2 regions of the Photobacterium sp. J15 genome follow, and region 1 is predicted to be linked to the other one. Evidence: riboswitches for the same ligand, from Rfam matches in the RefSeq annotation. Region 1 holds a riboswitch; the other holds the start of a gene.
The links. Region 1 has a riboswitch for lysine ahead of AACQ93_RS05210 (Na+/H+ antiporter NhaC family protein). Riboswitches for the same ligand answer to the same signal wherever they lie in the genome.

Region 1 (12,251 bases):
TACACGCCTGGGTGATCAGCTTGCCCGTCCGAAAGGCACACTGGTTAACTTTGTTGTCAAATATATTAAGAAGATGGTGCCGAAGTACCACCTTCCTCACGCGACCTCTATGCGTTCAGCGCTGCGCAAAGGCCGTCGGATGCAATACGTTAAACCGTTTATGGCCGGTGATGACACGGCATTTCTGCAGTACACCGGTGGTACAACAGGTGTGGCAAAAGGTGCTGAGCTGACTCATCGAAATATGCTGGCTAATGTGATGCAGGCCAAAGGGGCTTATAGTCCGGTTCTGACTGAAGGTCGTGAGCTGATTGTGACTGCATTGCCGCTGTATCACGTGTTTGCACTGACGGTGAACTGCCTGCTGTTCATTGAAATGGGTGGTCGCAATCTGCTTATCACCAACCCGCGTGATATCCCTACTTTTGTAAAAGAGCTGCAGCGTTACCCGTTTACCGCGCTGACCGGGGTAAACACCCTTTTCAATGCCCTGGTGAACAATGAAGATTTCCACGAGCTGGATTTCAGCAACCTGCACCTATCTGTTGGTGGTGGTATGGCGGTACAGCGTGCCGTTGCTGAGAAGTGGAAACAAATTACCGGTAATTACCTGCTGGAAGGTTACGGCCTGACAGAATGTTCGCCGTTGGTGGCGGCGTACCCGTATGATCTGGTGGATTACAATGGTTCTATCGGCCTGCCTGTTCCTTCTACAGAAGTACGCATCGTTGATGAAGAAGGCAACGTGCTGGCAAATGATCAAACTGGTGAACTTCAGGTTCGCGGTCCTCAGGTTATGAAGGGCTACTGGCAGCGTCCGGAAGCGACAAAAGAAGTACTGACCGATGATGGCTGGCTGTCAACCGGCGATATTGTTTGCTTCGATGATGAGGGCTTCCTGCATATTGTCGATCGTAAGAAAGACATGATCCTGGTTTCTGGTTTCAACGTGTACCCGAACGAGATCGAAGATGTTGTTGCTCTTCATAACAAAGTGTTGGAAGTTGCTGCTATCGGTCAACCTCATGAAGTTTCCGGTGAAGTGGTGAAGGTTTGCGTAGTGAAGAGCGATCCGAGCCTGACCCGTGAAGAACTGATCATGCATTGCCGTGAACACTTGACCGGCTATAAAGTGCCAAAGGTTGTGGAGTTCCGTGACGAGTTACCAAAGACCAATGTTGGTAAAATTTTGCGCCGAGCGTTGCGTGAAGAGTCAGATAAGAAGGCTCAACAAGCATAACCAGTTAAATCAGGTTACAATGTGGTGAATAATGAGTGCCGGCGTTATGCCGGCACTTTGTTTCGACCAGTCAGGTCGTCCAAATAAAAGGTTTGCTGTGAATTTTGAAATCGTAACAACAACCGAGCGACTGGATGTCGTATGTGAGCATGCCCGAACGAAATCGGCAGTGATGCTTGATACTGAATTTGTCCGTACCAGGACACTGTACCCGAAACTGGGACTTATCCAGTTGTTTGATGGTGACAGCCTGGTATTGATTGATCCGTTGGCTATCGACGATCTTGAACCTTTATGGGCTCTGCTGCGTGATCAGTCGGTCATCAAAGTGCTTCATGCCTGCGGTGAAGACCTGGAAGTGTTCCAGCATTATGCCGGTTGTCTGCCGGTACCTATGCTGGATACACAGGTGATGGCATCTTTCCTTGGTTACGGTGTTTCTGCTGGTTTCGGAACTCTGGTTAATGACTTTCTTGGTATTGAGCTGGATAAGGGGGAAGCTCGTACTAACTGGTTGGCACGTCCCCTGACCACTAAGCAGCTTGATTATGCGGCAGCGGATGTATTTTACCTTTTACCTCTATATGAAAAGTTATATGAGCAGGTTGAAGCTAAAGGTTGGCTGGATGCACTGAAGCAGGAATGTTCTTCTTTGATGCTCAAGCGTATGAAGCAGGCCGATCCGGAAAAAGCTTACCTGGATATTAAAAATGCCTGGCAGTTAGATCCGAAACAGTTGGCGATTTTGCAGAAAGCGGCTAAGTGGCGAATGCTGGAAGCTCGTAAGCGCGACTTGGCACTGAACTTTATCGTGAAAGAGCTGCACTTGTGGAAGTTGGCGCGTTTCAATATTAAATCCAAAGCGGTAATGGCAAAGGAAGGTTTTGATAGTATGGAAATCCAGCGCCATGCCGGTCGTTTGCTTAAAATGGTTTACGACGTAGACAAGATGTCACCATTGGACTATCCAGAAAAGATTGTCCGCCTTGTTGATTTACCTGGCTACAAGCAACTGGTAAAGCGCATCAAAGATGAAGTCACGAAAGTGGAAGCAGAAACAGGTTTGGCTCCTGAGTTTCTGGCATCGAAAAAACAGGTTAACCAGTTGATCTCATGGGCATGGAAAAAACAAATGCCAGCGGATGACCTGCCGGACATGATGAAAACCTGGCGTAAAGCCTTGTTTGAAGAACGTGTAATGCCACTATTGAAGCGATAGAAAGCGTTTTAGTTTCCTATTCTTTTTGCTCTATATAATAAAGCCCCGGCAGTGCCGGGGCTTTTTAATCGCATCAGCCGATTAGCGGCTGCCTTCTTCTTCAGGCAGGGTAACGTTCAGTTCCAGAACAGAAAGATCTTCTTCTTTCTGGTCCAGGTTTACGCTCACCTGGTCAGGAGTGATTTCGACATATTTGCGGATCACTTCCAGGATATCCTGCTTAAGTTGTGGCAGGTAGCTTGGTTCACCCTGGCCTGCGGAGCGTCTTTCCGCAACGATAATCTGAAGCCTTTCTTTTGCCAGACTCGCAGATGTTGGTTTTTTGGGACGGAAGAATTCTAGCAAAGCCATAGTTGAATTAGCCTCCAAATAGACGTTTCAGGAAGCCTTTTTTCTCTTCCTCTAAGAAACGGAATGGGCGCTCCTCGCCCAGTAAACGACCTACTGTATCTTCGTAAGCCATACCTGCGTCAGAACCTTTATCGAAAATGACAGGTTCACCTTTGTTAGATGCATTCAATACTGCCTGGCTTTCAGGAATCACACCCAGAAGTGGAATGTGCAGGATATCTTCAACATCAACCACACTCAGCATTTCGCCCAGCGTTACACGCGCCGGGTTATAACGGGTAAGTAGCAGGTGAGTTTTGACCGGATCGGCACCGGCTTCTGCACGACGCGACTTTGAATCTAAAATGCCAAGAATACGGTCAGAGTCACGTACTGAAGATACTTCTGGGTTTGTTGTAACAATGGCTTCATCGGCAAAATACAGTGCCATCAGGGCACCGGTTTCAATGCCGGCCGGAGAGTCACAGATAATGAACTCAAAGCCCATTTCATCCATATTTTTCAGTACTTGCTCAACGCCCTCACGAGTCAGTGCATCTTTGTCACGAGTCTGTGAAGCAGGAAGAACAAAAAGGTTATCAACGCGCTTGTCTTTAATCAAAGCCTGATTAAGATTTGCTTCACCGTTGATAACATTAACAAAATCATATACGACACGGCGTTCGCAACCCATAATCAGGTCAAGGTTGCGCAGGCCGATATCAAAATCAATTACTGCTGTTTTTTTGCCGCTTAGCGCCAGGCCCGATGCGATAGCTGCACTGGAAGTTGTTTTACCAACGCCACCTTTGCCCGAGGTAACAACGATAATACGTGCCATCAATTAATTCCTTATCAAACGTTATAGAGCCAGGTGCTCTATGTTTAAATTATTTTCAGCTAGTGAGATAACGACACCTTTACCCCAGAATTCTTCCTGAATTTTATCACTGAGCCAGTAGTTACCTGCAATGGAAATTAGTTCAGATTGCAAGTTATGACAAAAAATTCTGGCTTCCTGTTGCCCGCTGGCCCCGGCAATAGCTCGTCCACGCATGGTTCCATATATATGGATGCAACCGTCAGCAATGACTTCTGCACCGGCACTAACCTGGTTCATGATAATCAGATCACTGTTTTTGGCATAGATTTGTTGTCCGGAACGGACTGGGGTACGGATGATTTTAGTCGGAACCATTACTGGCTCTGCAGCCTTAGCCTGTCGAGCTGCATTCATGATAGCAAAGCCGGCCTCTTTAGCCTGGCTCTGATACTGGGCATTTTTACAGCCACTGATCCCGACAGGGATCATCCCTGCTTCTTGCACCGCCGTTTTCAGCTGGGCGAAATCAATATGGTCATCTGTTTGACTGATGTCGATGACAACGGGTGCAGAGGCAAAAAAGTTTGGCGCCTGATCAACTTTCTCTCGCAGGAAATCGGCTGCCTTTTTTATATCCCCGTCTACGAGGTGCAGGGCTGAGAGCGTAAATGAGCCCCCTTTAAGTTCTGCTGTATTTGCCATACTCAACTCAATGACTGTCGCTAAATTAGCCGTTCAGGTACGTTATCACATAGGTACTTGCATGTTATATTCCTAAGGGTATGACAGCAAGCTATCCTTGCTTTAGCGTTGGAAATTCAGACAAGCATCTCATCTGAACGCCCATTTGATGGTACACAGAGGGAATGATTCTGCATTATTGCGGTCTGAATTAGGTGACAGATTCAACTTACAGGCTATTTTTGATGTTTTGTGCAATTTATAAAAGCCCTAAAAAAGAAAACACGTATCTATATATCAACAACAAAGATGATTTTTCTCAGGTACCGGAAAGCCTGAAGGCCACTTTTGGTACACCGCAGTTTGTTATGGTGTTGAAACTGGATAACGGACGTAAATTAGCGCTGGCTGATGTGGAAAAAGTAAAAGACGCATTGGCAACAGACGGTTTTTATTTGCAGGTACCACCACCGGTGACTAATTTACTTGATGAGTATAAGGCTTCAATGGCCGAGAATAATTCATAAAGGGTAAGTATGCATAAGCGATTGATATCGGCCCTGGTGGCCTTGGGATTAGGGTTCTCGTCTGTAGCTGTGGCTGCAGATAAAGGATTTGACGAATATGTACTTGGGCTGAAGGTTGAAGCCCGTGAAAAAGGAATTTCAGAGTCGATTATCAACTCTGCTTTTGAAGGCATTACATTTGTTGAGCGTGCGGTTAAAGCTGACAAGAACCAGCCTGAGAAGAAATTGACACTGGATGAATATCTTCCTCGGGCTGTACCTGACTGGAAAGTTAAACAGGCAAATGAGCTTTATCGCAAGCATAAAAAGACATTGGATAAAATCGGGCGACAATATGGCGTGCAGCCAAGGTTTATTGTTGCTCTGTGGGGCGTAGAAAGTAATTTTGGCCGCCTGATGGGGAATTATAATGTTGTTGAAGCGCTTTCTACACTGGCTTATGAAGGACGCCGAGAGGCTTTTTTCCGTAATCAGGTAATGGCTGCGCTGCAAATCCTCGATGAAGGACATATCGCACCAAAAGATATGAAAGGTTCATGGGCAGGAGCAATGGGTCAGCCGCAGTTCATGCCGACATCCTTTTTAACTTTTGCTGTTGATGGTAATAATGATGGTCGGATTGATATTTGGCAAACTGAAGCGGATGTATTTGCATCGGCAGCTAATTATCTTAAAAAATCTGGTTGGGATGATGAATATACGTGGGGGCGTCAGGTTAAATTACCTGAGGGTATAAATGATAAGCTGTTTGGCGTAGAGAAGGATAAAAGTCGTTCTCTGGCTGAATGGCAAAAGCTTGGAGTAAGACGAATCAATGGTAAGGCGTTGCCGAAAGTTGATATTCAGGCTTGGCTTATTCAACCCGACGATAATCATGGTAGGGCATACTTAATATATGGAAACTATCAGACATTATTGAAGTGGAATCGCTCTCATTATTTTGCATTAGCGGTCAGCCATCTCGCCGACAGGATTCGATAATTACCCAACGATACAAAGCCAGACATATATGTCTGGCTTTTTTTGTGTCAGTTTTGTATCACTAATTATTTATTCGCCTCATGAATTGTATGAAATTAATCGAGCAGAATGACACTGTTATAGGAGGTTGTAACAGCGCTTTTCAAATAGGGATTAAAGAGTCTTGAGAGCTATAGATGGTGTTTGTGAATGAAGAGGGAAGGCTTTCTCCGTGCCTTTGCTGTCGGATTCGGAAAGTAAGCTGGCATAGAAAAAAGTAAGAACTGTAAGCTTGTTTCAGTGATAGCTTTCAACGAAAAGCTTAAGTTATAGAGTATTAATTCTAATTATAACAGTGTGTATGGTATTACGGTTATGCAAATTAGTTGTGATTTTACAACTGAACATTATGAGGTTAATGAACTAAATATCTCGATTGTTTTTTGGGGCGGATAAGCAGGAATATGAATATAAAAAAACCCGGAAGTTCCGGGCTTTTGTTCAGCTTATATTCAGCTTTAATTAGATTTCGAAATCTTCTAGAGATTTGCCTTCATCAAGCGCTTTCTTCAGTGCACTTGGAGTACGGCCTTGGCCAGTCCAGGTTTTCTCTTCACCATTTTCATCAATGAAACGGTATTTAGCAGGACGAGCAGCACGTTTTGCTTTAGGTGCTTTATTCAGGCTCGCTAGTAATTCTTCAGGGTCGATACCGTCAGCCAGAAGCATTTCACGGTATTGAGCAAGTTTTTCGCTACGTTCTTTTTCTTTAGCTAGTTCTTCTGCTTCTGCTTCTTCACGCTCGCTAACAACTGTTTGTAGTTTCTCCAGAGCTTCCTGAAGTTGTTCCAGAGTATATTCACGCGAAAGAGCACGAAGGCTACGAAGGTTAAACAGCGCTTTCATTGCATCAGACATTTTATATTTCCTGTTGGCTTTAAACTGTTTTAATAAATAATAGCAGTCACAAATCTATATTGGCAATAATAATACGTTTAAACCTGTGATGCCAAATAAAATATCTGGTCTGGTTTTATTTTTTTTTGAATTAAGCTGATGAAAATCTCATTTTTTATATTTTCGGGTGATGTTGATTGTGAAATTAATCGAGACTTTGAGTAAATTGAATGTCCGTAATTTCATATGATTTAATAGTGCTAAGGATTACATTGAAGCTTCAATTGTGCGTTTTTTCATCGTCGCGGAAAAATTATTCACTATATGTGTTAATTTTTTCATCTTATGTTGTTGCAAATGGTTCGTGATTCCGTACAATGAAATCTTCCTTGACTAAGGGTAGAGGCGCATTGTCTATAAGTAACTGGCAGTAGGGTGATTCCGATGATAGCCAGAGAAAGGAGCCGATGCCGAAGTGAGCCAGGTCATCAAGCCTGCTTGCTGGGGTTGTCACCGAATAGGGGCAACACTGCCATAGTATATAATTACATTAACTATGGAGCGCTACTGTGGGGTCGGAATAGGGGACTTGCTTTCCTTTATACTCTTCTCTTTAACGACTTATGTCGTGCTCAGCAGTAGATCTCCAACCAAGTATCGGTTGTAGTTGAGATCATGAATATTGTAGATTTTTCCCATTCATCCATTTCATTGTTACCGCCATTAGTGGCGTTGGGCCTTGCGATTCTGACACGTCGCGTTTTGGTTTCTCTAGGTGTTGGTATTGTTCTTGGCGCTTTATTGCTGACAGATTTTTCTCTGGGTATGACTGCAGAATATGTGGGTACTACAGTTAAAGGTTTGTTCATCGATGATGGTGCTATTAATAGCTGGAACATGAGTATTGTCGCTTTCCTTATTTTGCTGGGTATGATGACAGCACTGCTAACCCTTTCTGGCGGTACTCGTGCTTTTGCTGAATGGGCACAGACAAAAATTAAATCTAAGCGCGGTGCAAAACTGCTTGCTGCTTTTCTAGGGGTATTTATTTTCGTCGATGACTATTTTAATAGTCTGGCGGTAGGTTCTATTTCTCGTCCTGTTACTGATCGTTTTTACGTATCACGTGCAAAACTGGCTTACATTCTGGATTCAACCGCTGCACCAATGTGTGTGTTGATGCCTGCGTCAAGCTGGGGTGCTTATATTATCACGCTTATCGGTGGTATTTTGGTATCGCACGGTGTGACAGAATATTCTGCATTGAGCGCATTTCTTCAACTTGCACCAATGAACTTTTACGCGGTGTTTGCTTTATTAATGGTATTTGTTGTTGCTTGGTTCCAACTGGATATCGGCGCAATGAAGAAGCATGAAATGCAGGCAAGCCATGGTCACGGTTTTGATGAAGGTGGTGACGACTCCCAGGCAAAAGATCTGAACGACGAGCTGGAAATTGAAGAAAGTGAAAATGGTCGTGTGGCTGATTTGGTAATGCCAATCGTTGCTCTTATCTTCGCTACTTTCTTCTTTATGATTTATACCGGTTACCAGGCTCTGGCTGCTGATGGTATTGCGTTTAATATCCTGGGTGCGTTCGAGAATACTGATGTAGGTATGTCTCTGGTTTACGGTGGTCTGGTTGGTCTTGTAGCTGCAATGATCCCGGTAATTCGCCAGCGTCTGCCAATGTCTGATGTGGCATCTACACTGTGGATTGGTGCGAAATCAATGTTCGGCGCTATCCTTATCCTGCTGTTTGCATGGAGTATTGGTAGCGTGATCGGTGATATGGAAACCGGTAAGTACCTGTCAACACTGGTTCAAGGTAATATCAGCCCGGCACTGCTACCTGCAATTCTGTTCCTGTTGGCTGGCCTGATGGCGTTCTCAACAGGTACATCATGGGGTACGTTCGGTATCATGCTGCCAATCGCAGGTGATCTGGCTGCAGCTTCTGATATTGCGCTGATGCTGCCAATGCTGGGTGCGGTTCTGGCTGGTTCTGTATTTGGTGACCACTGTTCTCCGATTTCAGATACGACGATTCTGTCTTCAACCGGTGCGCGCTGTCATCACATTGACCACGTATCAACGCAGCTGCCTTACGCTCTGTCTGTTGCTTTGGTTTCAACCATTGGCTTCCTAGTACTGGGTATGACAGGTTCAATGCCGGTAGCCTTTATGGCAGCAGTAATTAGCTTCATTCTGGTTTGTGTGGCACTGATGTGGATGGCTCGCCGTCCGGCTGTTGCTGCGGCTAAAATGTAAAAGCTGATTAGGCATCAAACTGTTAGATATTAATGAAAGCCTGCAATTAAATTGCAGGCTTTTTTTATCATTAAATAATGCGTGATATTTTGCGCTTTCGTGCGGTCACGCGCTTTTAATTCCTACCTCTTTTCTGTAGCATTTCGGCAGTTTTTTTGCGCTTTGACGGGGAGCCACATGGCCCAGATGTATTTCTATTACTCGGCAATGAATGCGGGTAAGTCGACGACCTTATTGCAGTCATCTTTTAACTATCGTGAACGCGGAATGACGCCGGTGATCTTTACGGCGGCTATTGATGATCGTTTCGGTGTCGGCAAGGTGAGCTCGCGTATTGGTCTGCAGGAAGAAGCTGAGCTGTTTGGTGCGCAAGACGATTTATATCAAAAGCTTCAGGATATGTCAGCGAACACAAAAATTGATTGTGTGCTGATTGATGAATGCCAGTTCCTGACTAAAGAGCAGGTTTATCAGTTGACGGAAATTGTCGACAAGATGCACATTCCTGTTTTGTGTTACGGCTTGCGTACTGATTTCCGCGGTGAACTTTTTGAAGGCAGTCGTTATTTGTTGTCCTGGGCTGATAAGCTGGTGGAGCTGAAAACAATCTGTCATTGTGGTCGCAAAGCAAATATGGTGATCCGCATGGATGAAACTGGTCGTGCAATTGCTGACGGTGATCAGGTTGTGATTGGCGGTAATGATCGTTACGTATCAGTTTGCCGCAAACATTATAAAGAAGCGCTGGGTAAGTAATTAATTGCATTCAGCGCTTAATTGAAAATAAGAAAGCCCGGGTTGATATTCCCGGGCTTTTATTTTTAGTTCGTTTCTAAAATAGATGCTCTGCTTATTAAGCAAATTATTTATTATGACGTTCCTGAAGTTTTTCTGTGACATCTGACAGGGAAAGCCCCTGATCTTGTAATAAAACTATCAGGTGGTAGAGCAAATCGGCAGATTCACAGATCAGCTCCTTCTTATCGCCCGACGTTGCCGCAAGCGCGACTTCAACGCCTTCTTCGCCCACTTTTTGCGAAATACGCTTGGTACCGCGGGCGTAGAGACTGGCGGTGTAGGAAGAGGTTGGATCGGCATCTTTACGTTCAGCCAGTAGCTGTTCCAGTTGATGAAGAAACACCAGTGCCGGTTGTTCAACCAGCCCTTCCTGGGCTGTGTTACTGTCAAAGCAGGTTGTGGTATTGAGGTGACAGGTCGGGCCGATAGGATCGACTTTAACCAGCAGGGTATCCTGATCACAATCGAGTTTGATGCTCTTAAGATTCAGGACATTGCCAGAGGTTTCGCCCTTGGTCCAAAGGCGTTGCTTGCTGCGAGACCAGAAGGTGACTTTTTTACTCGCCAGTGTTTTGTCCAGCGCGGCTTCATTCATATAGCCCAGCATCAGCACCTGACCGCTGGTGTTGTCCTGCACGATGGCCGGAACCAGGCCGTCTACTTTTTCCCAGTTAATATTTGCTGCCAGGCTCATAGTCTTATCTCCACATCTTGCTGTTTCAGGTACTGCTTTAATTTGCCGATATTGATGATCCGTTTATGGAAAACAGAAGCTGCCAGTGCGCCGTCTACATTGGCTTTATTAAAGGCATTGGCGAAATGGAGCATTTCTCCGGCTCCGCCCGAGGCAATCAGCGGAACATGGCAGACTTCGCGAACCATATTCAGTTGCTTGAGATCGTAACCTTGCCGGACACCATCCTGGTTCATCATGTTCAGTACGATTTCCCCGGCACCGCGTTTTTGTACTTCCTGAACCCAGTCCCGGGTTTCCCACTGGGTGACTTTGGTGCGGCTTTCATCACCGGTGAATTGGTAAACCTGGTATTTTTCGGTTTCAGCATCAAAGTAAGAGTCGATGCCGACCACAATACATTGCACACCGAACTTATCCGCTAATTCGGTGATCAGCGCCGGATTAGCTAACGCCGGTGAGTTGATGGACACTTTATCGGCACCAAATTGCAGGATGCGGCTGGCATCTTCAGCGGACTTGATTCCGCCGGCAACACAGAACGGGATATCAATCACTTCCGCAACCCTGGCAACCCAGCTTTTGTCGACGACGCGGCCATCACTGGAAGCGGTAATATCGTAAAACACCAGTTCATCAGCCCCTTCCTCGGCATAGCGTTTGGCAAGCGGGACGATATCACCGATGATTTCGTGGTTACGGAACTGCACGCCCTTGACTACTTGTCCGTCGCGGACATCAAGACAAGGGATAATTCGTCTTGCTAACATGTTTTTCTCCTTGTCCGGTTAGCTGTTCCAACAGGTAAATGCTTCTTCTGCGGTGAATTTACCGTCGAGAAGGGCCCGGCCGACAATCACGCCGGCAACACCGGAACCCTTCAGCGCCGCAATATCATCCAGGGAGCCAATGCCACCCGAAGACTGAAACTGAACTTGCGGGTAACTGGCGCACAGATCCCGGTAGAGTTCTACATTCGAGCCACTTAAGGTGCCGTCGCGGGAAATATCGGTACAAAGTACGTGGCAAAGGCCGACAGTCAGGTAATCATCCAGCAGATCTTCAATGCTGACTCCTGAGTCTTCCTGCCAGCCGGAAATAGCGACTTTTCGGTTGCCGTTGTCATCAATGTTGACATCAAGGGCGAGCACAATGCATTCCGGGCCGTATTTCTCCATCCAGCCCTTCACTAATTCTGGCTGTTTTACCGCGGTGGAGCCGACGACCACGCGTTGTGCCCCAGCTTCCAGCAAGTCGTTGACATCTTGCTCGCTGCGGACACCGCCACCGATTTGGATATTAGCCGGGGTGCTGGCCAGCAGTTTGCCGATAAGCTGAAGTTGACGGGCTGAAGTATCTTTGGCTCCGGTAAGATCAACCAAGTGCAGCCAGCCGGCACCTGCTTGGTTGTAAAGGGCAAATTGTTCGGCCGGATCAACCTTATATTCGGTTACCTGACCGTAGTCACCCTGAAAAAGACGAACAACCTGACCGTCAATTAAATCAAGTGCGGGAATAATCATATCAAGTCCTTTTGCCGTCGTTACATTTCAAGAAAGTTTCTGATTAGTTGTGCCCCGGCCTTGCCTGAACGCTCTGGGTGGAACTGGACACCGAAATAGTTTCCGTTCTGAACAGCCGCCGAAAAAGCATTTCCGTATTCGCAACTGGCAATGGTTTTGCCACCGTCTGCTTTGTCAAAAACAGGCATCGCGTAACTGTGAACAAAATAAAAATAGCTGCCTGCCGGGATATCTTTAAACAACGGATGATCCTGCTGCGGGGTGATGGTGTTCCAGCCCATGTGCGGC
Region 2 (12,251 bases), 670 kb from region 1:
CTCGAAAGTGCCGATCATGATCGACTCATCGAAATGGGAAGTCATGGAAGCGGGCCTGAAATGTGTACAGGGTAAATCGATTGTTAACTCAATTTCGCTTAAGGAAGGAAAAGCGAAGTTCGTTGAGCAGGCAAGGTTGATCCGCAGGTATGGTGCTGCCGTGATCGTGATGGCATTCGATGAAACCGGGCAGGCCGATACCCGCGAGCGCAAAATTGAAATTTGTACCAATGCCTACCGTGTTCTGGTTGATGAGGTCGGTTTCCCGCCTGAAGACATCATTTTCGACCCGAACATCTTTGCTGTGGCGACGGGTATTGATGAGCATAATAACTATGCCGTTGATTTCATTGAGGCGGTTGGCGATATCAAGCGTACACTGCCACATGCGATGGTCTCCGGCGGAGTATCCAACGTATCATTCTCGTTTCGGGGTAATAACCCGGTTAGGGAAGCCATTCATGCCGTGTTTTTATATCACTGTATTAAACGGGGTATGGACATGGGGATCGTCAATGCCGGTCAGTTGGCTATCTATGATGACCTGCCGTCGGAGTTGCGCGATGCAGTCGAAGATGTTGTCCTGAACCGCCGTTCAGACAGTACTGAACGTCTGCTGGAAATTGCGGATAAGTACCGGGATAGCGGAAAAGCTGAAGAAGATACTTCAGCACAGGAGTGGCGGGGCTGGCCGGTAGAGAAACGACTTGAACACGCCTTGGTGAAAGGAATTACCGAGTTTATTGTCGAAGATACAGAACAGGCACGCCAGAAGGCAAGCAAGCCGCTTGAGGTGATTGAAGGCCCGTTGATGTCTGGCATGAATGTTGTCGGTGATTTGTTTGGTGAAGGCAAGATGTTCTTGCCGCAGGTGGTAAAGTCGGCGCGGGTGATGAAACAGGCCGTGGCTTATTTGGAGCCTTTTATCAATGCCGAGAAAAAGGCGGGCAGCTCGAACGGAAAAATCCTGCTGGCTACGGTGAAAGGAGATGTTCATGACATTGGAAAGAATATTGTCGGTGTTGTACTGCAGTGTAATAACTACGAGATCATTGATCTTGGTGTGATGGTGCCGTGCGATAAGATCCTGAAAGTGGCCAGAGAGGAAAATGTCGACATCATTGGCCTGAGTGGCCTGATCACTCCGTCTCTTGATGAAATGGTGCATGTGGCTAAAGAGATGGAACGACAGGGATTTGATATTCCTTTGCTGATTGGTGGTGCCACAACATCAAAAGCCCATACCGCAGTCAAGATTGAACAAAACTATCATGCGCCTGTGGTTTATGTTTCGAATGCGTCCCGTGCTGTTGGTGTCTGTAGCGCGTTGCTTTCTGATGAGCAGAAACCGGCGTTTGTTGCTCGCCTGGATCGGGAATACGAAATTGTCCGCGATCAGCATATGCGCAAGAAGCCACGAACCGAGCCCATATCACTGGAGGAGGCGAGGGCTAACAAAGTTAATCTTGATTGGGCGGCTTACACACCACCGGAGCCGGTTAAAGGTGGGGTTCATGCGTTCAGGGATTTTCCGGTTTCAACGCTTCGTCGTTATATCGACTGGACACCTTTCTTTATGACCTGGTCCCTTAGTGGTAAATATCCTGCGATTCTTGAGCATGAACTTGTCGGTGAAGAAGCGCGCCGGTTGTTTGAAGACGCAAATAATATGCTTGATGAGATTGAGCAGACCGGCATCATCCGAGCTAATGGAGTATGCGGCCTGTTTCCGGCCAATAATATCGGTGATGATATTGAAATCTATACCGATGATTCCCGCTCAGAGGTGAGAACCGTGCTGAGGGGATTACGTCAGCAGACCCGAAAACCCAAAGGTGCTAACTACTGCTTGTCTGATTATATAGCTCCGAAAGAGAGCGGTAAGGCTGATTGGATCGGTGCGTTTGCGGTGACCGGTGGTATTGGTGAGGCGGATTTGGCTGAGCAGTTCAAATCCAGCGGTGATGATTACAGTGCCATCATGATCCAGGCGGTGGCGGATCGTTTGGCAGAGGCTTTTGCTGAGTGTATGCACGAGATGGTGCGCAAGGAAATTTGGGGCTATGCGCCGGATGAAGCGCTGACCAATGAATCGCTGATCCGGGAAAAGTACCAAGGGATCCGACCGGCTCCTGGTTATCCTGCTTGCCCTGAGCATACCGAGAAAGGTGAAATCTGGTCTTTGTTGGATGTGGAAGCTAATACCGGTATGACGCTGACCGAAAGTTATGCGATGTGGCCGGGGGCGGCGGTTTCCGGCTGGTACTTCTCTCATCCGGAGTCGCGCTATTTTGCGGTGGCACAAATTCAACCGGATCAGCGTGACAGTTATGCAGAGCGAAAAGGGTGGGATTTGGTTGAGGCAGAGAAGTGGCTTGGGCCGAATCTTCACTAATAATTCAGAGATATAAAAGGCGCCCATGGAGCGCCTTTACTTTTTCTGTCATTTGCCCGTTATTCAAACAGGGCGTGGTGGAGCGTTTTGATGACTGCGCGAGATTCATTGGTTTTGACCAAAAAACACAGGTTATGTGTGCTGGCACCAAAGCAAATCATTCGGGGGCTGTATTGCTCCAAGGTACTAAATACTTGCGTTGCGGCTCCCGGAGCTTCACCCAGTTTGTTACCAATCAGGGCAACCAGGCAAAGATCTTGCTCGACCTCTACCCGACATAATTGGTTGAGCTCTTCTATAGCCGCCGTTGGTAGTGTCGGGGCACCACCGCCGGTATCGGTTTGATCCAGTGTCAGCGAGACACTCACCTCGGAAGTGGTGATGAGATCGACAGAGATCTTGTATTTGGCAAGGATGCGAAAGACTTCCGCCAAGAAGCCATAGGCATGGAACATGTTCAGGCTGGTCAGGGTTACCATTGTCTGGTTGCAGCGCAGAGCAAGAGCTCGGAACTTCGGAGGCTGCTCGACATGCTCGCGGATCCAGGTCCCGCCCTGTTCCGGTGCTTTTGATGAGCCGATAAAAACAGGGATCTGCTGGCGAATAGCCGGAACCAGGGTTGAAGGGTGCAAGATTTTTGCTCCGAAGTTTGCCATTTCGGAGGCTTCACAGAAGCTGATCTCCTTAATTGGCTGTGCAGCAGCAGCCAGTCGGGGGTCGGTGGAATACATGCCCGGAACATCTGTCCAGATTTCCAATTTATCGGCCTGAATGGCTTCTGCAATCAGGGCGGCACTATAGTCGCTGCCTCCACGACCCAGGGTTGTGGTCACTCCATTGGTATCTGAACCGATAAAGCCCTGGGACACAATAATCTGATCGTTAGCCAGCAATGGCTTGAGTTGTACTTCGGCCTGCAGACAGATTGCATCTATGTCAGGAATGGCTTTACCAAACTGGCTGTCGGTTTTCATTACCGGGCGAATATCAAAGCGCAGGGCATCGGCACCCATTTCATTCAGAATTTGGGTAAAAAGGTAAGTCGACAGTAATTCGCCGTGTGAAACCAGCAAGTCGGTTAACTGTGAAGAAGCGGTTTGGGCTGCTTGTGCTGAAAGTGCGGCAACATCATCAAGCAAGCGTTGGATATCACCAGATACCGTCTCCGGATTGGTGAGGTGGTTAAGAATATTCTTATGGATAGTATGAAGTTGTTGTAGCCGTTGTGAGCGCTGCTCGTTATCGGTAATTCCATTTGCTAATTCAACCAGCAGGTTAGTAACACCGGAGCACGCACTGATCAGCACTACTTTAGCTGATGGATTTTCCTTAATAATCGTCGCGCTACGGCTCATGGCGGCATAATCGGCTACGCTGGTGCCGCCAAATTTCGCTACGGTGATCGGCGGAGGAACAGTAAAGTTATTATCAACAAAGCTCAAAATGAGTCTCCCAGGATGAATAAATTAATTTCAATACCCAGGGGGGAAGATGCGGGAATAATCCCGACTAAAATGTCAGGAGAGCAACAAACAGGTAAGATGTAAATATGTACAACAACCAGAAGCCCTCCACCTGCCGGAAACCATTGTGTCCGGAAAGGTGACAGCCAGAAGGATTCAACCTTCTAAGCCGATATGCCATGCCCCCTGTCATGCCATATCTCGGCGTTACTCCCCCTCTCCAGGCTGCTTTGGGGTGGGGCCCCGCAACCATAGATACCTGGGTAACGCTCCTCTTCTGTTTTTCCCCTGATGTTAAACAAACATCAGGTTGAACAAAAAGTGTCCTTAATTGAAGCCGATTTTCCCGGGCATTGTCAATGCCTGTTTGAGAATTTATGCAAAGAAAATGCAATAGCAGCTTTGAGCATGTTGTGATTGTTTGCCTAACATGAAGATTCTTCTGATACTCTTATGTTACGTCTATGAAAATGCAGGAACCTTTGATTATTTGTCCAAGGTATCTCTGCCTGAAAAAGCATTCCCGCCCTACCAGCATTTCTCAGGGAATCACGAACTCTTACTCAGGGAGAAACAATAATGACAATCGGTAGTTTTTATCCGCCACAACGCACCTTAATGGGGCCGGGCCCGTCAGATATTTATCCTCAGGTGCTTCAGGCATTGAGCCGTCCGACCATTGGTCACCTTGATCCTAAGTTCATCGGTATGATGGATGAACTCAAACAGCTGTTGCAGTATGCATTCCAGACCACCAATACTTTTACGATTGCGGTGTCTGCACCGGGAAGTGCCGGCATGGAAGCTTGTTTCGTTAACTTGGTGGAGCCGGGGGATAAAGTCATTGTCTGCCGTAATGGTGTGTTCGGTGATCGCATGCGTGAAAATGTTGAGCGTTGCGGCGGTGAAGCGGTCATGGTGGACAGTGCCTGGGGTAAGCCGGTCGATCCTAAGCTGGTGGAGCAGGCGCTGGATGATAATCCGGATGCGAAGATTGTTGCTTTCGTACATGCAGAAACATCGACCGGGGCATTGAGTGATGCCAAAGCGCTTTCTGAACTGGCCCGTCGGTACGATTGCCTGACGATTGTCGATGCGGTGACTTCGCTTGGCGGTGTGCCATTGCTGGTGGATGAGTGGCAATTGGATGCAGTGTATTCTGGTAGCCAGAAGTGCCTGTCGTGTGTGCCGGGCTTGTCACCACTGACGTTTTCCCAGCGTGCGGTTGATAAGATCCAAAGTCGTTCGACGCCGGTTCAGAGCTGGTTCCTGGATCAGAGCCTGGTACTGGGTTACTGGAGTGGAGAGGGTAAGCGAAGTTATCACCACACTGCGCCGGTTAACAGCTTGTATGCTCTGCATGAAGCCTTGGTTTTGCTGCAGAATGAAGGGTTGGAAAATGCATGGCAACGCCATCGCGATGTTCATTTGGAACTAAGAGAAGGCCTTGAAAAACTGGGTATCGAATTTGTAGTTGATGAAGAATACCGTCTGCCGCAGCTAAATGCTGTGTACATTCCGGATGGTGTTGATGATGCGTTGGTTCGCCAGACTTTGCTGGAGCGATATAACCTGGAAATCGGAGCCGGATTAGGTGCTCTGGCCGGTAAGGCGTGGCGTATTGGTTTGATGGGCTATGCGGCCCGCAGTGAAAACGTAGCATTGTGCTTGAAAGCGCTGGAAACGACCCTGAAATAACAGGGAGCAGGCTCGAACAGAATAAAAACGGCTACTTTTTAGTAGCCGTTTTTTGGTTCACCCTTACTGGGTTGCCAGTTTAGGTGTTGTGTCAGTGTTTGAGGCTTGGATGCTTTGCGCCTGGGTGGAGAAGCTAACGTTTGGAAATAGGAAGTTGGCTTCCTGTTTTATCTGCTCCGCCTGTTGCTCTTTCCCCAGGGCCTGATATGCAGTGATCAGGTTATGGTAAAGGGCCGGACGAGGCCATGTTGCCGCTTTTTTTGTTGCCCATTGGACATACTCATTAATCAGCGCCGGGTTATCTGTTGCTGTTCCCAGCTGAAGTTGGGTCAGATGTAAATCCCACTCAAAACGGTTTTTCCAGGCCCATGGGTTATTGACCTGATCAAGGTAATCAACATTAACCGGCACTGTCGTTTCATATTTGGTCAGCATGTGGCCTGAATAGAGAGTTGTCATCATAAAACCGGTGACGGTCAGTGGTAATGCCAGCACAAGCAGTCGGAAGTAACGGGCAAAGCCAAATTGTAGTTTGTAATATTTGGCTGACAGGTTATCTACCCAGTAGATCAGAATAATGAAACAAGCCCAGTGCACCAGCGAGTGATAAAAAGGATACTCCAGCTGGGTATGCAGAGTAATTGGGAAGAACAGCCCGACCAGTGCTAACTGGGTTCCGGTACGCGCTTTTCTTACCCGTCCCAGAACAGCCCAGGCTGCAAGCAGCAGGGCAACAAGAGGGATACTGCCACCTTCTGCAGCCCAGTAGGCAAGCTCATTATGAGGATGGTCTAGAGCCGCCATGCCATGAGGTTGCTCAGGATCGATCTGATGCCATTTGGCTGTCTGGGTCAGGTAGGCTGATTCGAAAGTGCCATAACCATAACCTGTCAGCGGCTCTTTCATGAACATCCTGAATGCCTGGGGAATGTGGATGGAGCGAGCACTTTCCAGGCTGACTCTGTCTTCTTTCGGTGCCCAACCGGTTGTAGTGCTAATGTTCCATGCTGCACTCAGGCCAAGGAAAACCATCAGTAGCCACATACGCATCTGTGCTTTGGCTGCAAAACGACACAGGTATGGCAGCATCAGCAGAGCACCGATACCGGCACCCAGCCAGCCTGTGCGCGAGCTGACGACAACCAGCATGGGAACTGTCACAACAGGCGTGAGCAACGGCAGCAGTTGTAGCCAAGACCATTTGCCGCGGTACATTGGGATCCTTGCCAGCAGATAAGCTGACAGTACCAGACCGGTAGCCAGGAAGCTGGCCATAACATTCGGTTGCTGGAAAATACCGTAAGGACGGTTTTGTACTGTGTCGTAGCCGATAGGGTTACCCGGTTCCATCAGCAGGAATTGGTACCAGCCAAACAGTGCCTGGAGCCAGACGGCGAGCAGGATCAGCCACAGCATGCGTTGGCGCTGTTTTACGGTAAACGAGAATTGCTGCAGACCGACGAAAAACAAAAAGCCAGCCCAAAGACCCAGCAGGCGGTTGGTTGTGTTTTCACCGTTCGCTTCCGGATAGAAAACAGGCAGGGTCAGCAAGAGGCAGCAGGTAAGTAAGGTCAGGGTCAGACGTGAATAACGCCAGGTACGCTGACGGCAGATTTCCAGCAACCCGAAAGCAATAGCAAAGCTGAACGGGATCCAGCTCATGACATTGAAAGACAGCTCCAGTCCTGAACCGCCCGGGTTGTGCTGAAAGTAGTGCATTGCCAGCAGGAAAAGTACACCGAGCGAGATGAGGAAAGGCTTCACCATTGGTTTGCTTATCCTCTGTTTTTCTTCCAGCCTGGTGCCTTGTACGTATAACACTGTCATTATGGTTCCGAATTTACCCTGATCGTCCGATAACATTCAGGCCGGTTTCCCGGCCCAAAGCGATGTTTATACCTTATGAAAGTTTCACTTTTTTGTCGCTGGCAGTAACGGCTTGAGAAAGCGTGCTGTATGCGAACCTTCAACCTGTGCAACCTGCTCTGGTGTACCGGTCGCCACGATCTCACCGCCACCGCTGCCGCCTTCTGGTCCCAGGTCAATAATCCAGTCTGCGGTTTTGATGACATCAAGATTATGCTCAATCACCACAATGGTATTGCCATGGTTACGCAGGCGATGGAGGACCGACAATAGCTGCTGAATGTCATGGAAATGCAGACCTGTTGTCGGTTCATCCAAAATATAAAGTGTCTTTCCGGTATCTCGCTTAGACAGTTCGCGGGCAAGTTTCACACGTTGCGCTTCACCACCTGACAGGGTTGTCGCCGCCTGGCCCAAGCGAATATACGATAAGCCGACATCCATCAATGTCTGCAACTTTCTTGCAATAGCGGGAACAGGGTCAAAAAATTCCCTCGCGTCCTCTACAGTCAGTTGCAGTACTTCATCGATCGTTTTGCCCTTGTAGCGGATCTCCAGGGTTTCGCGGTTATAGCGCTTTCCTTTACATGAGTCACAAGGAACATAGACATCCGGCAGGAAGTGCATTTCCACTTTGATCACTCCGTCACCCTGGCAGGCTTCACAGCGACCGCCTTTTACGTTGAAGCTGAATCGGCCAGGTTTGTAGCCACGGGAGCGGGCTTCCTGGGTTCCGGCAAACAGCTCGCGGATCGGGGTGAAGATTCCGGTATAGGTGGCCGGGTTGGAACGTGGTGTTCGGCCGATCGGGCTCTGGTCGATGTCGATAACCTTATCGCAATGTTCCAGATCCTGGATCTCACGGTATGGCGCCGCATCGGTAGCTGTGGCTCCGTTGAGGCGCTGGTGGGCAATGCGGAAGAAAGTATCGTTGATCAGGGTTGATTTACCTGAGCCGGAGACGCCGGTAATACAGGTAAACAGGCCGACCGGTATTTCGACATCCACATTTTTCAGGTTGTTGCCGGTTGCGCCGAGCAGCTTGATAGTTTTGGCCGGATCATGTTCGATGCGTTGTTCCGGCACTGCTATGGACTTGGTGCCATTGAGGTATTGTCCGGTCAGCGACTCCGGTATTTTGATTATCTCTTCTAGCGGGCCTTCGGCAATGACATTACCACCGTGGACACCAGCTCCCGGGCCGATATCAATAACATGGTCAGCGGTGCGGATGGCGTCTTCGTCGTGTTCGACGACCAGCACCGTATTGCCGAGATCACGCAGGTGGGTCAGGGTGTTCAGCAGGCGTTCGTTATCCCGCTGGTGGAGGCCGATCGATGGCTCATCCAACACATACATTACGCCGACCAGACCGGCACCGATCTGGCTGGCAAGGCGGATCCGCTGCGCTTCACCGCCGGAAAGAGTTTCAGCACTGCGTGACAGGTTAAGGTAGTTCAGGCCGACGTTCACCAGGAAGTTCAGGCGCTCACGGATCTCTTTGAGGATCTTATCGGCGATTTGTGCCCGTTGACCGGTTAGTTCGAGCTGATTGAAAAACTCAAGAGCTTCAATGATGCTCATTTCGCTGACTTGCGGCAGGGTGGTATCGGCAATGAAAACATGACGCGCTTCAAGGCGAAGTCGGGAGCCGTGACAGCTGCTACATGGTTTGTTGGAAATGTACTTGGCCAGTTCTTCGCGTACTGAGTTGGACTCGGTGTCGCGGTAGCGGCGTTCCATGTTGTTCAGGATCCCCTCGAAAGGGTGACGGCGGACGGTAATATCACCGCGGTCATTGATGTATTTGAACTCAATGTTGGTTTTGCCAGAGCCGCTCAGGATGACGTTCTGGATCTTTTTCGGCAGTGAGTCAAACGGTGTATCAATATCAAAGTCGTAGTGTTCCGCCAGCGATGACAGCATTTGGAAGTAATAGAAATTGCGGCGGTCCCAGCCGCGGATTGCACCGCCGGCCAGGCTCAGTTCACCATTTTGTACCACGCGATCTGAGTCAAAGTACTGCTGGACGCCAAGCCCGTCGCAGGTACCGCAGGCACCGGCCGGGTTGTTGAAAGAAAACAGGCGGGGTTCCAGCTCTTCCATGCTGTAGCCACAGTGCGGGCAGGCGAAGTTGGCCGAGAATACCAACTCATCATGCTCGCCTGGTGTCATCGGGCTGACCACCACGTTACCGCCAGTGAGTTCGAGAGCGGTTTCGAAGGACTCAGCCAGGCGCAGCTGAAGATCATCGCGGACCTTGAAGCGATCGACAATGACTTCAATGGTGTGCTTTTTGTGCAGTTCCAGTGTCGGTGGATCGGAAAGATCGCATACTTCCCCGTCAATGCGGGCACGGATATATCCCTGGGCAGCAAGGTTTGCCAGGGTTTTAACATGCTCGCCCTTACGCTCTTTTACGATAGGTGCCAGCAACATCATCTTGCTGCCTTCCGGTAGCTCAAGGACCTTGTCGACCATTTGGCTGACGGTTTGGGCCGCTAATTCGACATCGTGAGTCGGACAGCGGGGCTCACCAACCCTGGCATAGAGCAGACGCAGGTAATCGTACACTTCGGTAATGGTGCCGACGGTTGAGCGCGGGTTGTGGGAGGTGGATTTCTGCTCGATGGAAATGGCCGGTGAAAGTCCTTCGATATGGTCGACATCCGGTTTTTCCATCAGAGAAAGGAACTGACGAGCATAAGCTGACAGGGATTCGACGTAGCGTCGCTGCCCTTCGGCGTAAAGGGTATCGAAAGCCAGGGAAGATTTACCTGAGCCGGACAGGCCGGTGATCACGATCAGCTTGTCACGGGGAATGGTGAGATTAATGTTCTTGAGGTTATGGGTTCTGGCGCCCCTGACTTCGATTTTATCCATAGTGTGAGCTTATATGACTGACAAATTATTGGTCAGTCATTATGTCACAGCGAAGAAAAGCTGGAAAGATTTTTGCTGTATAAAGATACAGTATTGTGTATATTAATTGAACGCGATTTCTATGTGGCTGATGCTGAAAAATTTTGCATTGGGTCTCTGATGTCTGGAACTGGTATTCAGCCCGGGTGAAGGTTTATTTTGCATAGAATTACACAGTTTCAACCCTATTCCCCCGGGGGGAAAGCATGTTAGACTGCGCGATTAAGTATAAACTTTGAATATCGGTACTGGTGACTAAAAGCCATACCGTTATCTGAATCTGGAGTGAACTATGGCCAGTCGTGGCGTAAATAAAGTTATCCTGGTAGGTAACTTAGGTAATGACCCAGAAATCCGTTACATGCCGAATGGTGGCGCAGTAGCAAATATTACCGTGGCTACCTCTGAGTCATGGCGCGATAAAGCTACCGGCGAGCAGCGTGAAAAAACGGAATGGCACCGTGTTGCTATCTTCGGTAAGCTGGCTGAAGTAGCTGGTGAGTACCTGCGTAAAGGTTCTCAGGTATACATCGAAGGTCAGTTGCAGACTCGTAAGTGGCAGGATCAGAACGGTCAGGACCGCTTCACAACAGAAGTTGTGGTACAGGGCTTCAACGGTACTATGCAGATGCTTGGCGGTCGTCAGGGCGGCGGTCAGGGTATGGGCGCTCCTATGGGTGGCCAACAGCAAGGTGGTTGGGGTCAGCCTCAGCAGCCGGCAGCAGCTCCTCAGCAAAACTTTGCTCCGCAACAACAGCAGCAGGCACCACAGCAGTCTGCTCCTCAGCAGTACAATGAACCACCAATGGATTTCGACGACGACATTCCGTTCTAATCAACAATCGTCTTTGAAACATTGGAAAAAGCAGCGCCCGTCGCTGCTTTTTTGTTGCCTGAAAAACAGGAGTCAGGCCGGATTGGCCTTGGCCTTGATAAAGTCGATAAACAGTTTGGTTTTGACATGGTTGAAGTCGAGCTTCGGGTAGTAGGCATACGCTGAGCTGACCGGTTGTTTCAGCTCTGGCAGAACAGGTACCAGCAGGCCTTTGTTCAGTTCTTTTTTTACCGTGTTTTCCCCAACCAGAATGAGTCCCATTCCTGCCACCGCAGCGGCTAACAGCGCTTCCGGATTCTGGGTGGTAAAGTTACCGCGCAGACGCAGGCGCAGGTTATTCTCGAAAATATGTTCCTGCTCATGACCATGAGTGCCGAACAACAGGCAATTGTGCTGGGTTAGCTGCTCCGGGGTTTCGATTGGCGGCTTACCTTCTAGGTAACCCGGGGCGGCATAGAATCCCGGCTGGAAGTCAAACAGTCGGGTGGCGATATAGCTTGATGAGTTGAAATCAGTCAGCTCCCGGCTGATGAAAACATCCAGATTAAGATCAGGCAGTTGGCCCGGTGTTATGGTGTGAAGCTCGACCTGAATATTGGGGTAGCTTTCGATAAATTCCGCCAGGTAGTGAACCAGCAGGCGGCTGCCGGTAGCCAGAGGGGCTCCAATCCGTAACACGCCGCTGACTTCACCGTAGGCCGAAGTGGTTTCAGCCAGCATCTGGTGCCAGTCATCGAGCAGCCGGGCACTGCGCTGGTAGAACAGCTTTCCGGCATCGGTGACGGTCAGGCTGCGGGTGGTACGTTTTAATAGCTGAACGCCCAGCTGTTTTTCAAGCCAGGACAACCGCTTTGACAGGGCTGAGCTTGAGGTATTGAGCTTGGTGGCGGCCTGGGCCAGTGAGCCCTGATCGACAACGGTGACAAAGCTGTTAGTACAGGTGATCCAATCCATATATATCGCTTAATCCGCAGGCTGTTACTGATACTGGTATGGCGATAATAACAAACCGGAAAGGTGAAGGATCAACAGACCGAAAAAGATTGCTGAAATAGCCGAATTTGAAGTCGTT

Region 2: another riboswitch for lysine. It lies ahead of lysC (lysine-sensitive aspartokinase 3); the one in region 1 lies ahead of AACQ93_RS05210 (Na+/H+ antiporter NhaC family protein).

What each region holds. Positions count from the first base shown of each region.
Region 1 is NZ_CAWMUI010000001.1:1,054,223-1,066,473, forward strand. It holds gene fadD (long-chain-fatty-acid--CoA ligase FadD) at 1-1,240, shown strand, start outside; gene rnd (ribonuclease D) at 1,338-2,459, shown strand; gene minE (cell division topological specificity factor MinE) at 2,541-2,810, opposite strand; gene minD (septum site-determining protein MinD) at 2,818-3,630, opposite strand; gene minC (septum site-determining protein MinC) at 3,652-4,314, opposite strand; gene AACQ93_RS05195 (YcgL domain-containing protein) at 4,539-4,820, shown strand; gene AACQ93_RS05200 (lytic murein transglycosylase) at 4,830-5,801, shown strand; gene AACQ93_RS05205 (H-NS family histone-like protein) at 6,303-6,698, opposite strand; lysine riboswitch at 7,070-7,252, shown strand; gene AACQ93_RS05210 (Na+/H+ antiporter NhaC family protein) at 7,353-8,948, shown strand; gene AACQ93_RS05215 (thymidine kinase) at 9,126-9,704, shown strand; gene hisIE (bifunctional phosphoribosyl-AMP cyclohydrolase/phosphoribosyl-ATP diphosphatase HisIE) at 9,811-10,440, opposite strand; gene hisF (imidazole glycerol phosphate synthase subunit HisF) at 10,437-11,210, opposite strand; gene hisA (1-(5-phosphoribosyl)-5-[(5-phosphoribosylamino)methylideneamino]imidazole-4-carboxamide isomerase) at 11,229-11,963, opposite strand; gene hisH (imidazole glycerol phosphate synthase subunit HisH) at 11,984-12,251, opposite strand, start outside.
Region 2 is NZ_CAWMUI010000001.1:382,978-395,228, forward strand. It holds gene metH (methionine synthase) at 1-2,395, shown strand, start outside; gene lysC (lysine-sensitive aspartokinase 3) at 2,455-3,837, opposite strand; lysine riboswitch at 3,952-4,143, opposite strand; gene AACQ93_RS01885 (pyridoxal-phosphate-dependent aminotransferase family protein) at 4,438-5,556, shown strand; gene AACQ93_RS01890 (PglL family O-oligosaccharyltransferase) at 5,620-7,383, opposite strand; gene uvrA (excinuclease ABC subunit UvrA) at 7,468-10,305, opposite strand; gene AACQ93_RS01900 (single-stranded DNA-binding protein) at 10,637-11,179, shown strand; gene AACQ93_RS01905 (LysR family transcriptional regulator) at 11,252-12,133, opposite strand.